DNA from 2 places in the Lactiplantibacillus sp. ME-2 genome. Region 2 is predicted to be linked to the other one. Evidence: predicted binding sites of a transcription regulator. Region 2 holds the regulator's gene; the other holds the start of a gene.
What was found. The regulator Rex, encoded in region 2, represses fermentation and respiration genes when NADH is low (regulators of the CRP and FNR family bind a similar motif). The targets are predictions, from matches to a motif close to TTGTGAANTANTTCACAA.
Positions count from the first base shown of each region.

Region 1: MMY95_RS03310 (class II fumarate hydratase) is a predicted target of Rex. The motif match lies at 2,672-2,689, and genes of this name have one in related genera.

Region 1 is NZ_JAKZEQ010000006.1:22,645-28,185, forward strand. Features, by position in the region: gene MMY95_RS03305 (flavocytochrome c) at 1-1,073, opposite strand, end outside; gene MMY95_RS03310 (class II fumarate hydratase) at 1,246-2,628, opposite strand; gene citF (citrate lyase subunit alpha) at 3,682-5,220, opposite strand; gene citE (citrate (pro-3S)-lyase subunit beta) at 5,210-5,541, opposite strand, start outside.
Region 2 is NZ_JAKZEQ010000017.1:42,934-48,474, forward strand. Features, by position in the region: gene MMY95_RS07955 (ABC-F family ATP-binding cassette domain-containing protein) at 423-2,405, opposite strand; gene MMY95_RS07960 (redox-sensing transcriptional repressor Rex) at 2,574-3,251, shown strand; gene MMY95_RS07965 (type II CAAX endopeptidase family protein) at 3,416-4,060, opposite strand; gene groES (co-chaperone GroES) at 4,253-4,537, shown strand; gene groL (chaperonin GroEL) at 4,593-5,541, shown strand, end outside.

The DNA of each region.
Region 1 (5,541 bases), on a different contig from region 2:
GCCACCGTCTGTTTAAGCGTCGCAGCGTCTAAGCCTGTCGCAGTCGCCAGTGTTTCCAAGTCAGTCCCAGTCTTTACCAGGCCAATGTGATCATAGAATTCAACCGCTTTGACCCGGTCACGAATACCGCGGTCAAAGATCAAGTAGGCACCAGTACCACCCAGTTGGTCGATAGCGGCCGTCACGTTCTTACGCGTGTCGAGTTCATTGACGAAACGAGCCCCCTGGTTATCGACCAAAATCGCACCTTCGCCCCGAACCGCTTCACCGATTAAATAAGCATGATCTGTATCTTGTTGGACCGTCGGATGAACTTGGACTTGGTCCATATCAACCAACTTAGCCCCAATAGCTTGTGCCAACAGAATCCCATCTCCAGTCGCGCCCGGCTGATTGGTCGTCTGATAGTTTTTAAGATCATCACGATACTGGCCTAACAAGGTCTTATTCGCACCGAAGCCACCGGTTGCTAACAAGACGGCTCCAGCCGTAATCGTGACAGCTCCATCTGGGGTTGTTGCCTTGACGCCACTAATTTTGCCGGCTTCGACGACTAGTTCATCGACTTTGACATCTGTGAAGAGTGGTAACTGGTCAGCCGCCACTTGTTTCAACAACTCAGTGACTAAGAAACCACCAATGGGAGCCATGGAACTTGGCCGATGGGTCCGCATCACACTCATCCCACCAGTAATCGTCAAATCATCCAACTTAATGCCGTGGTCTGCTAACCAGTCAATTGCGAGCGCACTGTGTTCCGTGAAGAATTTCAACAGTGCTTGGTTATTCATACCGCCACCACCTTTAAGGGTTTCGCCGTAGAAATCGCCAAAACTATCAACAATATGGCGATGCAATTGGACGTTCGTCTCCGCCGCATTCATACCGGATGAAGCCCGGGTGGTGTTACCACCGATTTTCGACATTTTTTCTAAAATAACCGGGTTCAGGCCCAATTCATGTGCCTGGATTGCCGCAGTCAAACCCGCGCCCCCCGATCCAATAATCACTACGTCATAGTTCGGTTTTAGATCCGCTAAGGCGGTTGGTGTAAATGTAAACTTTTCAGCCATTGATTGCCACTTCTCCTCTCAATTCGTCCGGGGTATTCCCCAGGATGGAACCAAAATCTCATTTATTATTGTCGTTAACTGGACACGGGCCACCATTCCAAGTCTAGGAACAATGACCCGTGCCACCTTGATCCACGTTAACGGTTCAACGCCGATCAATACTTATTTTAGCTTAATCATCAATATTCGTCATATCCAGTGGAACCATCCATTCATCGAATTGTTCCGCGGTTACTTTGCCAGACTTGATGGCTGCTTCACGCAATGTCGTCCCCGCTTTTTCAGCTGCTTGAGCAATCATCGCACTATCATGATAGCCAATATGTGGTGACAATGCCGTAACCGTCATCAAGGAACTGTCGACTAACTCTGCCATCCGGTCTTGATTGACCGTCAAACCAGCAATCATTCGGTCAGTGAAGCCGGTAATCGTTCCAGCTAACAATTCAGCAGATTCAAGGAAGGCATCAATCAAAACGGTCTTGTAAACGTTCATTTCAAAATTACCTTGGCTAGAAGCTAAATCGACGACCACGTCATTCCCCATAACTCGTACCGCTGCCATAGTGATGGCTTCAGCTTGGGTTGGGTTAACTTTCCCAGGCATGATTGATGAGCCGGGTTCGTTAGCCGGAATGTTTAATTCGTCATAACCGGCCCGTGGACCGCTTGCCAAGAACCGCACATCATTGGCAATCTTCATCAAATCGGCTGCTAGGGTCTTGATGGCCCCGTGAACCACGTTTAAGCCAGAATGATGGGCCAAACCATAGAACTTATTGGAATCAGCCGTAAATTCAATCCCATACAATTTGCTCATCGCCGCAGCAATATTTTCAGCAAAATGAGGGGCAGCGTTTAGACCAGTCCCAACGGCGGTCCCACCCATTGCAAGCTCGCCTAACGTTGAATTCAACTGTTTTAAGTAGGCAATATCATGTTCAATCGCACTGGCCCAACCACTCACTTCTTGGCCAAAAGTTAATGGCGTTGCATCTTGAAGATGGGTCCGGCCGATCTTTACTACCCGCCAGTACTTCTTTTGTTTGATCTTCAATTCCGCTAATAAGTGTTCCGCTGCGGCAATCAGCTTATCCACGGCAACTGCGGCCGTAATGTTCATCGCCGTTGGGAAGATATCGTTAGAGCTTTGACCATGGTTAACATCGTCGTTCGGCAAGATTTCAATATCAGGATTGATCTTACCAGCCATGTGTGCGACCACTTCATTAACGTTCATATTCGTTTGCGTCCCCGAACCAGTTTGGTAAACAACCAGCGGAAAGTCCTTACGCAAATCTTCATCGTCGAGCGCTAATAACTTATCAATGGCAGCCACGATTAAATCAGCTTTTTCAGCAGTCATTGCTTCAACTTCTTTATTCGCAATCGCTGCGGCCCGCTTAATTTGAAGTAATGCCCGAATCATTTCCAACGGCATCTTCGTACCAGTCGGAAAGTTATGGCGACTCCGTTCTGTCTGAGCACCCCATAAGGCGTTCGCAGGAATTTTAACTTCGCCTAAAGTATCTGATTCAACTCGATATTCTGTCATGTTGATAACCTCCAATTAATGTGTTGGTAAGCGCTTACTAAGTGTGTGAAAAAAATAACATTTAGTTTATAAACCTAGTTTAGCGCCCCCATATAGCTATAGTCAAACTCAGTTTTAGCTATAAGTATTAGTTATGAGGTTGATATAACAGTCGTTTGGCGCTGAAAGTTTGCGGTAACTGCGTGTTTGATAAAGATGTTTATTTATTCACATGTTCCGATTTATTTCTGTTGACCAATTTTACTCGTAATCGTCATTTTTTGCTTACTTCATCGGCTTAAATTTTCCCAATCACAAAATATCGAGTCATGATTAAACGAGATCAAACCAGCTTAAACCCGCTGGAAAAAATTCGAATTAGGGTAAATATGCTTAGCCAGTTCGTCCTACACCGACTTCCAGTCGAAATGGTATTCGAATGGCTGACGGTGAGGTACCCAACTTTTGGTGAATTCGTCACTACTTTTTATAAACGGTTATTTTGTCAATCAACTGTCAGGCAGAAAACGACATTGTGATAGCTCACTATTTCGGAATCACCATAATAATAATCGAACGTCTCAACAAAGTGGTTAATGTAACCCTAACATCCCGTTTAAAGTCCCAGTATCAAAATAGTCAGCGATAAATTGCACTAAGTTCGGTAGTCGTTCATCTGCCATTCGAGTGAATTTCCGAAACATGTTTGGTGCCACTGAAGCTTGTGCCTGAGACTGGAGGGGCTGGGTGACAATGCTCAGTAGCCAAATTATTCTTAGCTGGAAGTGGTCTGCTTCCGGCTTAGAATAAGACTCGTATTTGAGATAACGCGGGTTATGCGTTAGCTCAAATCGACGTCGGCTGCGTTCCAGCAATTGTCACCCAGCCCCGGAAGTCGGAATAGGACACACACCGGCTGACAAATAGCATCGCTAATTAAGACTCACTTTCATTATAAAACCAAAATTTTGTCACACTTGCAATAGAACTGCCCTGCTTAACTCATTTCAATTCACCATAAATAAAAATGACCCAGTTAGTAATAAACCGGGTCATTTTTGTCATCAGTATACTTTAGTCCTTCACCGCTTTAATCGTATCAATAATCGTGCCATCGCGATATTCAATCAAGGCAACGGTGCGATCTGTAAATTCAAGTGGTTGGGGTTGGCCGACTTTCTTTTCGGCTAATTGTTGTAATTCTTCAATCGTATAGACCGGCACACCTGGGACATGACTGAGTGCTTTAACTAGGTCTTGACGCCGCGGGTTGATTGCAATCCCGTATTCCGTCACAACAACGTCAATGGAGTCCCCCGGCGTTACAACGGTTGTTACTTCTGGCACAATCGTCGCTAACCGACCACGGACAAGTGGTGCAGAGATAATGGTCAGTTTGGCCGTAGCCGCGTCTTGATGTCCACCAATGGCGCCACGAATCACGCCATCCGAACCGGACATGACGTTGACATTGAAGTGCGTATCAATTTCCAACGCACTCAGAATGGCAACATCCAATTGATCAACCATCGCTCCTTTATTATCAGGGTCAGCGTACCATGATGCGTCAATTTCTTGTTGATTAGGATTGGCGTGCATCGATGCTGCCGCCCCTTTGTCAAAGTCTTGAACATCCATGACTTTATCAACTAACCCTTCTTCGAGCAAATCAGTGGTTGGTTTCGTAATACCACCAAGTGCAAACGATGCTTTGATTTGATTATCGAGCATTGCTTGCCGCAAGTACCGAGTGACAGCTAACGCAGCACCGCCGGAACCAGTTTGGAATGAGAAGCCGTTTTTAAAGTATGGTGAGTTCACGATCACATCATTAACGGTCTGGGCAATCTTCAATTCCTTTGGGTCCTTGGTGAAGCGCGTCGCACCTGAACCAATCTTGTCAGGGTCACCAACTTGGTCGACTTGCACGACGTAATCGACTTGTGTCTGTTTAATTGAGGCCGGTGTATTTGGATAAGCCACAATATTATCGGTCAATAAGACAACTTGGTTGGCGTATTGCGCATCCATCAGGGCGTAACCTAAGGAACCAAAGACTGCTTTACCAGCCATCCCGTTCGCATTTCCTAGTCGGTCAGCATTCGGCACACCTAGAAAGGCGACATCAATTTTAATATCACCATGTTCAATGGCCCGGGCCCGATTACCATGAGAACGGAAGATTACGGGGTTCTTTAAACCACCGTGTGAAACGAAGTCCCCAAGAGAGCCCCGCATCCCCGAGCTAGTAATATTCGTAATCGTTCCGGCCTTAATTGCTTCGATCACCATATCGTTCATCACGCCCGTTAAGGAGGATGGCGCCAAGGTCAAATCTTTAATACCGGCATCAATAATGGCCCGCATCACTTGATTGAAGACGAAATCCCCATTACGAAAATGGTGGTGAAATGAAATCGTCATACCATCTTTGACAGTGGCTTTTACCACGTCAGCAACGGAATCAACGACTTTGTTGTCCCCTGTTGAAACGTGAACTTTGGGGGCCACCCGTTGAATTTCAGGATGTCCGATTTCGGTTGACTCAAAACCTTGGTAATTTAACTTCGTCATTAATTCTGCTGGTAATTCGCGGTCTACACTATTTTTCAATGTAATTGCCCTCCTCGTCGAGTAAGTTGGAAACTTTGGCTAAGCTCATCACACGTTGAGCCCGCAAAACAACGGGCCGGTCTACCATTTGGCCATTCATGGAAATAACACCAGAACCCTTGATCCGGGCTTCCTCAATCGCGGCGATGACTTTTTGGGCCTTAATAACTTCATCCTTGGTTGGTTCATAGACTGAATTGACCATTGCAATCTGTCGAGGGTTGACCAATGATTTACCGTCAAATCCTAATTGATGAATATGCCGCGTCTCACGGTAGAAGCCATCGGGATCGGCCATGTTTGTAAAGACCGTATCGAACG
Region 2 (5,541 bases):
ATTTTGATACTGAACCCTTTAAGTTAAATATCAGAGTGCCTTCTCCACTTTTTCGAAATATTCAATTATTACTACGGTAATTCAGAAATAGTGAGTTATCACAAGACCTTTTCAATCTGACAGTTGATTGATAAAATTAACGTTTATGAAAAACAACGACAAATTCAGCAAAAGTTGGGTATATCCTTGTCAGCCATTCGAACGCTATCCCGACTGGAGGTCGGTGTAGGACGAACTAACTAAGCAAGTTTACACTAACTTGAACTGTTTCCAGCGGGCTTAAGCTGGTCATTTTTGATTCTAGGAATCATCCTCTTTCAATCATGATTTATGCCGCGGATAGGGGCAAAATAATAGTCGCCTCAAGAATTATATTAATTCTTGAGGCGACTATTATTTTTATCTGATGAGTCGTTGGAAAATTAGCTCAATTCTTCTAAAGCTTCAGCTTGTTCGGTCCATTCGGTTTCAACTTGTTCTTGTTGAGTATTGATGGCTTCAAGTTCTTTTTGTAGGTCTTGTAGTTTACCAACATCGGCCGATACTTCAGGTTGCGCCATTTCAGTTTGAATCTGTGTGGCTTGTTCATCTAAGGCAGTCATCTGTTCTTCCAGGGCGGCAACTGAGCGCTCAAGCTTGCGTTTTTCACGTTGTTGCTGCTTGCTGGCTTGGTAATTTTGCTGGCCTTTGGAGCGGGGAGCAGCAGTTGTGGCACTGGTTGAATCCGCTGCACCGGCTTCAGCAGCTTTTTCGGCCGCTTGGCTAGCAGCCGCAGCCGCGATTTCAGCTTGCTCTTGTTTCTTGTCGATGTAGTAGTCGTAATCACCTAAGAAGAGTTCCGTGCCTTCCGGAGAAACCTCTACGACACTCGTGGCGACTTGGTTAATGAAGTAGCGGTCATGTGACACGAACAAAAGGGTGCCGTCAAAGTCGTTGAGGGCGACTTCCAAAACTTCACGGCTATCGATATCCAAGTGGTTAGTTGGTTCATCTAAGATTAAGAAGTTGTCATTTTGCATGGCAAGTTTGGTCAACAGTAACCGGGCTCGTTCTCCACCAGATAGGGCATGAACGGGTTTATCAACATCTTCACCAGTGAAGAGAAAACTGCCCAAAATGGTACGAATGTCTTTTTCAGGAGTGGTGGGATGTTCATCCCAAAGTTCACTGAGGACGGTTTTTTTGTCGTTTAAATTACGTTGCTCTTGATCGTAGTAGCCCGTAACGACGTTGGTGCCAAAAACGGCCTGGCCTTTAATGAATGGAATCTGTCCCAAAATACTCTTTAGGAAAGTCGATTTTCCAATACCGTTCGGTCCAACGATGGCAATAGCTTCATGTTTCTTAATATTCAAGTTGTCGGGTTCCGAAAGAATCTGACCATCATAGCCCACGGCTGCATCTTTGACGGTCAACACAATGTTGCCGCTTTGTTTAGCCGCATGAAAGCCAAAGTGGGCAGTCTTCTCGTCACTATCAGGGCGGTCAAGGCAGTCCATCTTTGCTAACTGCTTACGCCGAGCCTGGGCCCGTTTTGTCGTAGAAGCACGCACGATGTTACGATTAACAAAGTCTTCAAGCTTGCTGATCTCCGCTTGTTGCTTTTCATAATGTTTCCATTGTGCTTGGATTCGAGCCGCTTTTTCTTGCACAAACTGGTCGTAGTTACCAGTGTAGTGCACCATTTCATGGTGTGATAAGTCATAGACTTCGTTAACGACCCGGTCTAAGAAATAACGGTCATGGCTAACGATTAGCAGCGCACCAGAGTAAGACTGGAGATAGCTTTCCAACCAAGTAAGGGTTTCGACGTCCAAGTGGTTCGTCGGTTCGTCAAGGATAAGCAAGTCCCGTTTTTCAAGTAACAACTTGGCCAAGGCCAACTGGGTCTTTTGTCCACCGGATAGTGCCGTCACCGACTTATCGTACACATCGGCGTCGAATTGGAAGCCGTGCAACACGCCCCGAATCTCAGCTTGGTAGCCGTACCCGTTTTTTTGTTGAAATTCAGTTTGAATCTGATCATAGGTTTTCAGGGTCTGTTGATAAGCCTGCTCATCATTCATGATTGCGGGGTCGCTCAATTGATTTTCGAGCTGGTGCATCCGTTTTTCGATGGCATGTAACTCAGCAAAGACACTACTCATTTCTTCCCAAATCGTATTGTTACTATCCAGTCCTTGGTCTTGCGCCAAGTAACCGATTGTTAAGCCCTTGCGCATTGAAATATGGCCTTCGTCCGGTACCGTTTCGCCGGCAATCATTTTAAGTAAGGTTGATTTTCCGGCCCCGTTTCGACCGACAAGGGCCACCCGAGCGTGTTCTTGAATATCCATTTGTACGTTATCGAACAAGACATCGGCGCCAAAACGCCGCATAACTTGCTGTACTTGTAGTAAAATCACGCTTTATTAAGCTCCTTTCACATTTAATTCGTGACATAATTGTAGCATATTGTAACGGCCTGACCCAATTATTCGGAATAATAAGTAATTATTATTTCACAAAGTCACGCGTTATGCTAGAATAGTGTCAGCAAATTCACAAACTTTTAATTAGGAGGACACGTCCGAATGGCAGAAACAAAAATTCCACGGGCAACGGCAAAACGGTTACCGATTTATTACCGCTATTTAAATATCTTGCTAGATGCAGATAAGAAGCGGGTCTCATCGACCGAGTTGTCCGAGGCGGTTAAAGTAGATTCAGCAACGATTCGGCGAGATTTCTCGTATTTTGGGGCGCTCGGCAAACGAGGGTATGGATACGATGTTGAAACGTTACTTGCATTTTTCAAAAAGATTTTAAATCAAGACACCTTAACGAATGTTGCTTTAATTGGGGTCGGTAATTTGGGCCACGCCCTACTGAACTTTAATTTTCACAAAAACAGTAATGTCCGCATTTCAGCAGCATTTGATGTCAACGAGGCGATTGCCAATACAGTCCAAAGTGGGGTTCCAGTGTACCCAATGACGGAGCTCAAAAAGCAATTGATCGAACAACAGATTGAGATTGCTATCTTAACGGTGCCAACCACGGTTGTTCAGAAAATTACCGATGACTTGGTTGATGCAAACGTCAAAGGAATCATGAACTTTACGCCGTTACGAATCTCCGTTCCTGAGACAGTACGGGTTCAGAACGTTGATTTGACCAACGAATTACAAACATTGATCTACTTCATTGAACATTACGGTCAGCAATTAGGTGACAATGGTAATGACGATGAAAATGAGACTGAAGATTAATAACTCGCTTTATCTTTGAAATTAAATGGCTATAAAAAGGCCTCTCTGAATTATTCAGGGAAGCCTTTTTAACATACTTAGATCACGAATCATTGATTGTAACGTATAAATATTCGGTGAAAATTAACGTTGAAACGCTAGGTTAGCGCTACCTAGTAATGATACTAGTGCAGTAAGCCTAATAATGTGGGTAACACAACCGATGCGTTCATTAGGATGTGAGCCGTCATCGATGTTTGAATCCGACCGGTGTGCTGGTATAACCAGCAGAATAATAACCCGATAAAGGCATAGAGGATAAAGTGACCATCCGCATGTGCAAAGCTAAATAGCACACTAGAAATCAAGGCCGCTCCAATCTGACCAGTAACCGCACTTAGATTGCCAAAGATAACTTTGCGGAAGACGATTTCTTCCATAATCGGGGCACCGACAATGATGGCTAAGAAGAAAGCGGGATATTGTTGCCCAACAGTTAAGAGGGTGGTCGTGTTGGTTGACGCTGTTGACTGTCCCAGTAAAGCCGTCATTTTTAAAATGATGACTTGACCAACGATGACTAGGACAAGACCGATCAATCCCCAGATGAACGTCATGAACCAGTTACTTGGTTGTTTTTCAACAACGTTTTTTGTCCGCATGCGACTCGCCAACCAGATGAGTAGGATTGCACCGACTAAGTAGTCGACCGTTTGAATCACGAATACTTGGGCCCCTAGCTGATGGAAAGCAGTCACAAGGACGCTCGGTAGTGCGTAAATAATAAAGTAGATGATAAGAATAAAGATTGATTGGCGGCGATTAACCATCAAGTCACGTCCTTTTAAAAGTTTGATTTAAGATTTATTGATACTTCAATAGTATTCATTATAGTCGATTTGACATTCTTTGACTAATAATTGACAAATCACTTGCAATCTTGAATTAAAATGATATAGTTGACAATGTAATTAGCACTTGAGGTTGAGGAGTGCTAAAAAAGAATAAATGGAGGGATTCACGTGTTAAAACCATTAGGAGATCGCGTTATCTTGCAACAACAAGAAGAAGAAGAACAAACAATTGGCGGTATTGTCATTGCCAATAACGCTAAGGAAAAGCCCCAAAGCGGTAAGGTTGTTGCCGTCAATGACGGTCGTGTTTTAGATAACGGGACAAAAGTTGACCCCAGCGTGAAGGTCGGCGATCAAGTATTATTCGATAAGTATGCCGGTACCGAAGTCAAGTATCAAGGTGCTAAGTATTTGGTATTGCACGAAAAAGATATTGTTGCAATCGAAGACTAATCCATTTAAATTGCGCAACTTAAAATAAATTAAATTCATGAGGTGAATAGAGATAATGGCTAAAGAATTAAAGTTCTCTGAAGATGCACGTTCAGCGATGCTAAAAGGTGTCGATCAATTAGCTGACACAGTTAAGTCAACGTTAGGTCCTAAGGGTCGCAACGTTGTTTTGGAACAATCATATGGTTCACCAACAATTACTAATGATGGTGTAACGATTGCTAAGGCGATCGAATTAGACGATCATTTCGAAAACATGGGTGCTAAGTTAGTTTCTGAAGTTGCTTCAAAGACTAATGACATCGCTGGTGATGGGACGACTACTGCAACGGTCTTAACACAATCAATCGTTAATGAAGGTATGAAGAACGTTACGGCCGGTGCTAACCCTGTTGGCATTCGTCGTGGGATTGAAGAAGCTACTAAGACGGCGGTTGACTCATTACACGCTATGGCACACGAAGTTAAGACGCAAGAAGATATTGCGCAAATCGCTTCTGTATCTTCAGCAAGTGAAGAAACTGGTAAATTGATTGCCGAAGCCATGGAAAAAGTTGGTCATGACGGTGTTATCACGATTGAAGAATCACGTGGTGTTGATACTAGCTTAGACGTTGTTGAAGGGATGCAATTCGACCGCGGCTACTTATCACAATACATGGTTACTGATAATGATAAGATGGAGGCGGATCTTGACAATCCATATATCTTAATTACTGATAAGAAGATTTCAAACATTCAAGATATCTTACCACTATTACAATCCATCGTTGAACAAGGCAAGCCATTGTTGATCATTGCTGATGACATTTCTGGTGAAGCTTTACCAACCTTAGTCTTGAACAAGATGCGTGGGACGTTTAACGTTGTCGCCGTTAAGGCACCCGGTTTTGGTGATCGGCGTAAGGAACAATTACAAGATATCGCTATCTTAACTGGCGGGACGGTTATCACTGACGACCTTGGCCTTGAATTGAAGGACACGACCATCGATCAATTAGGTC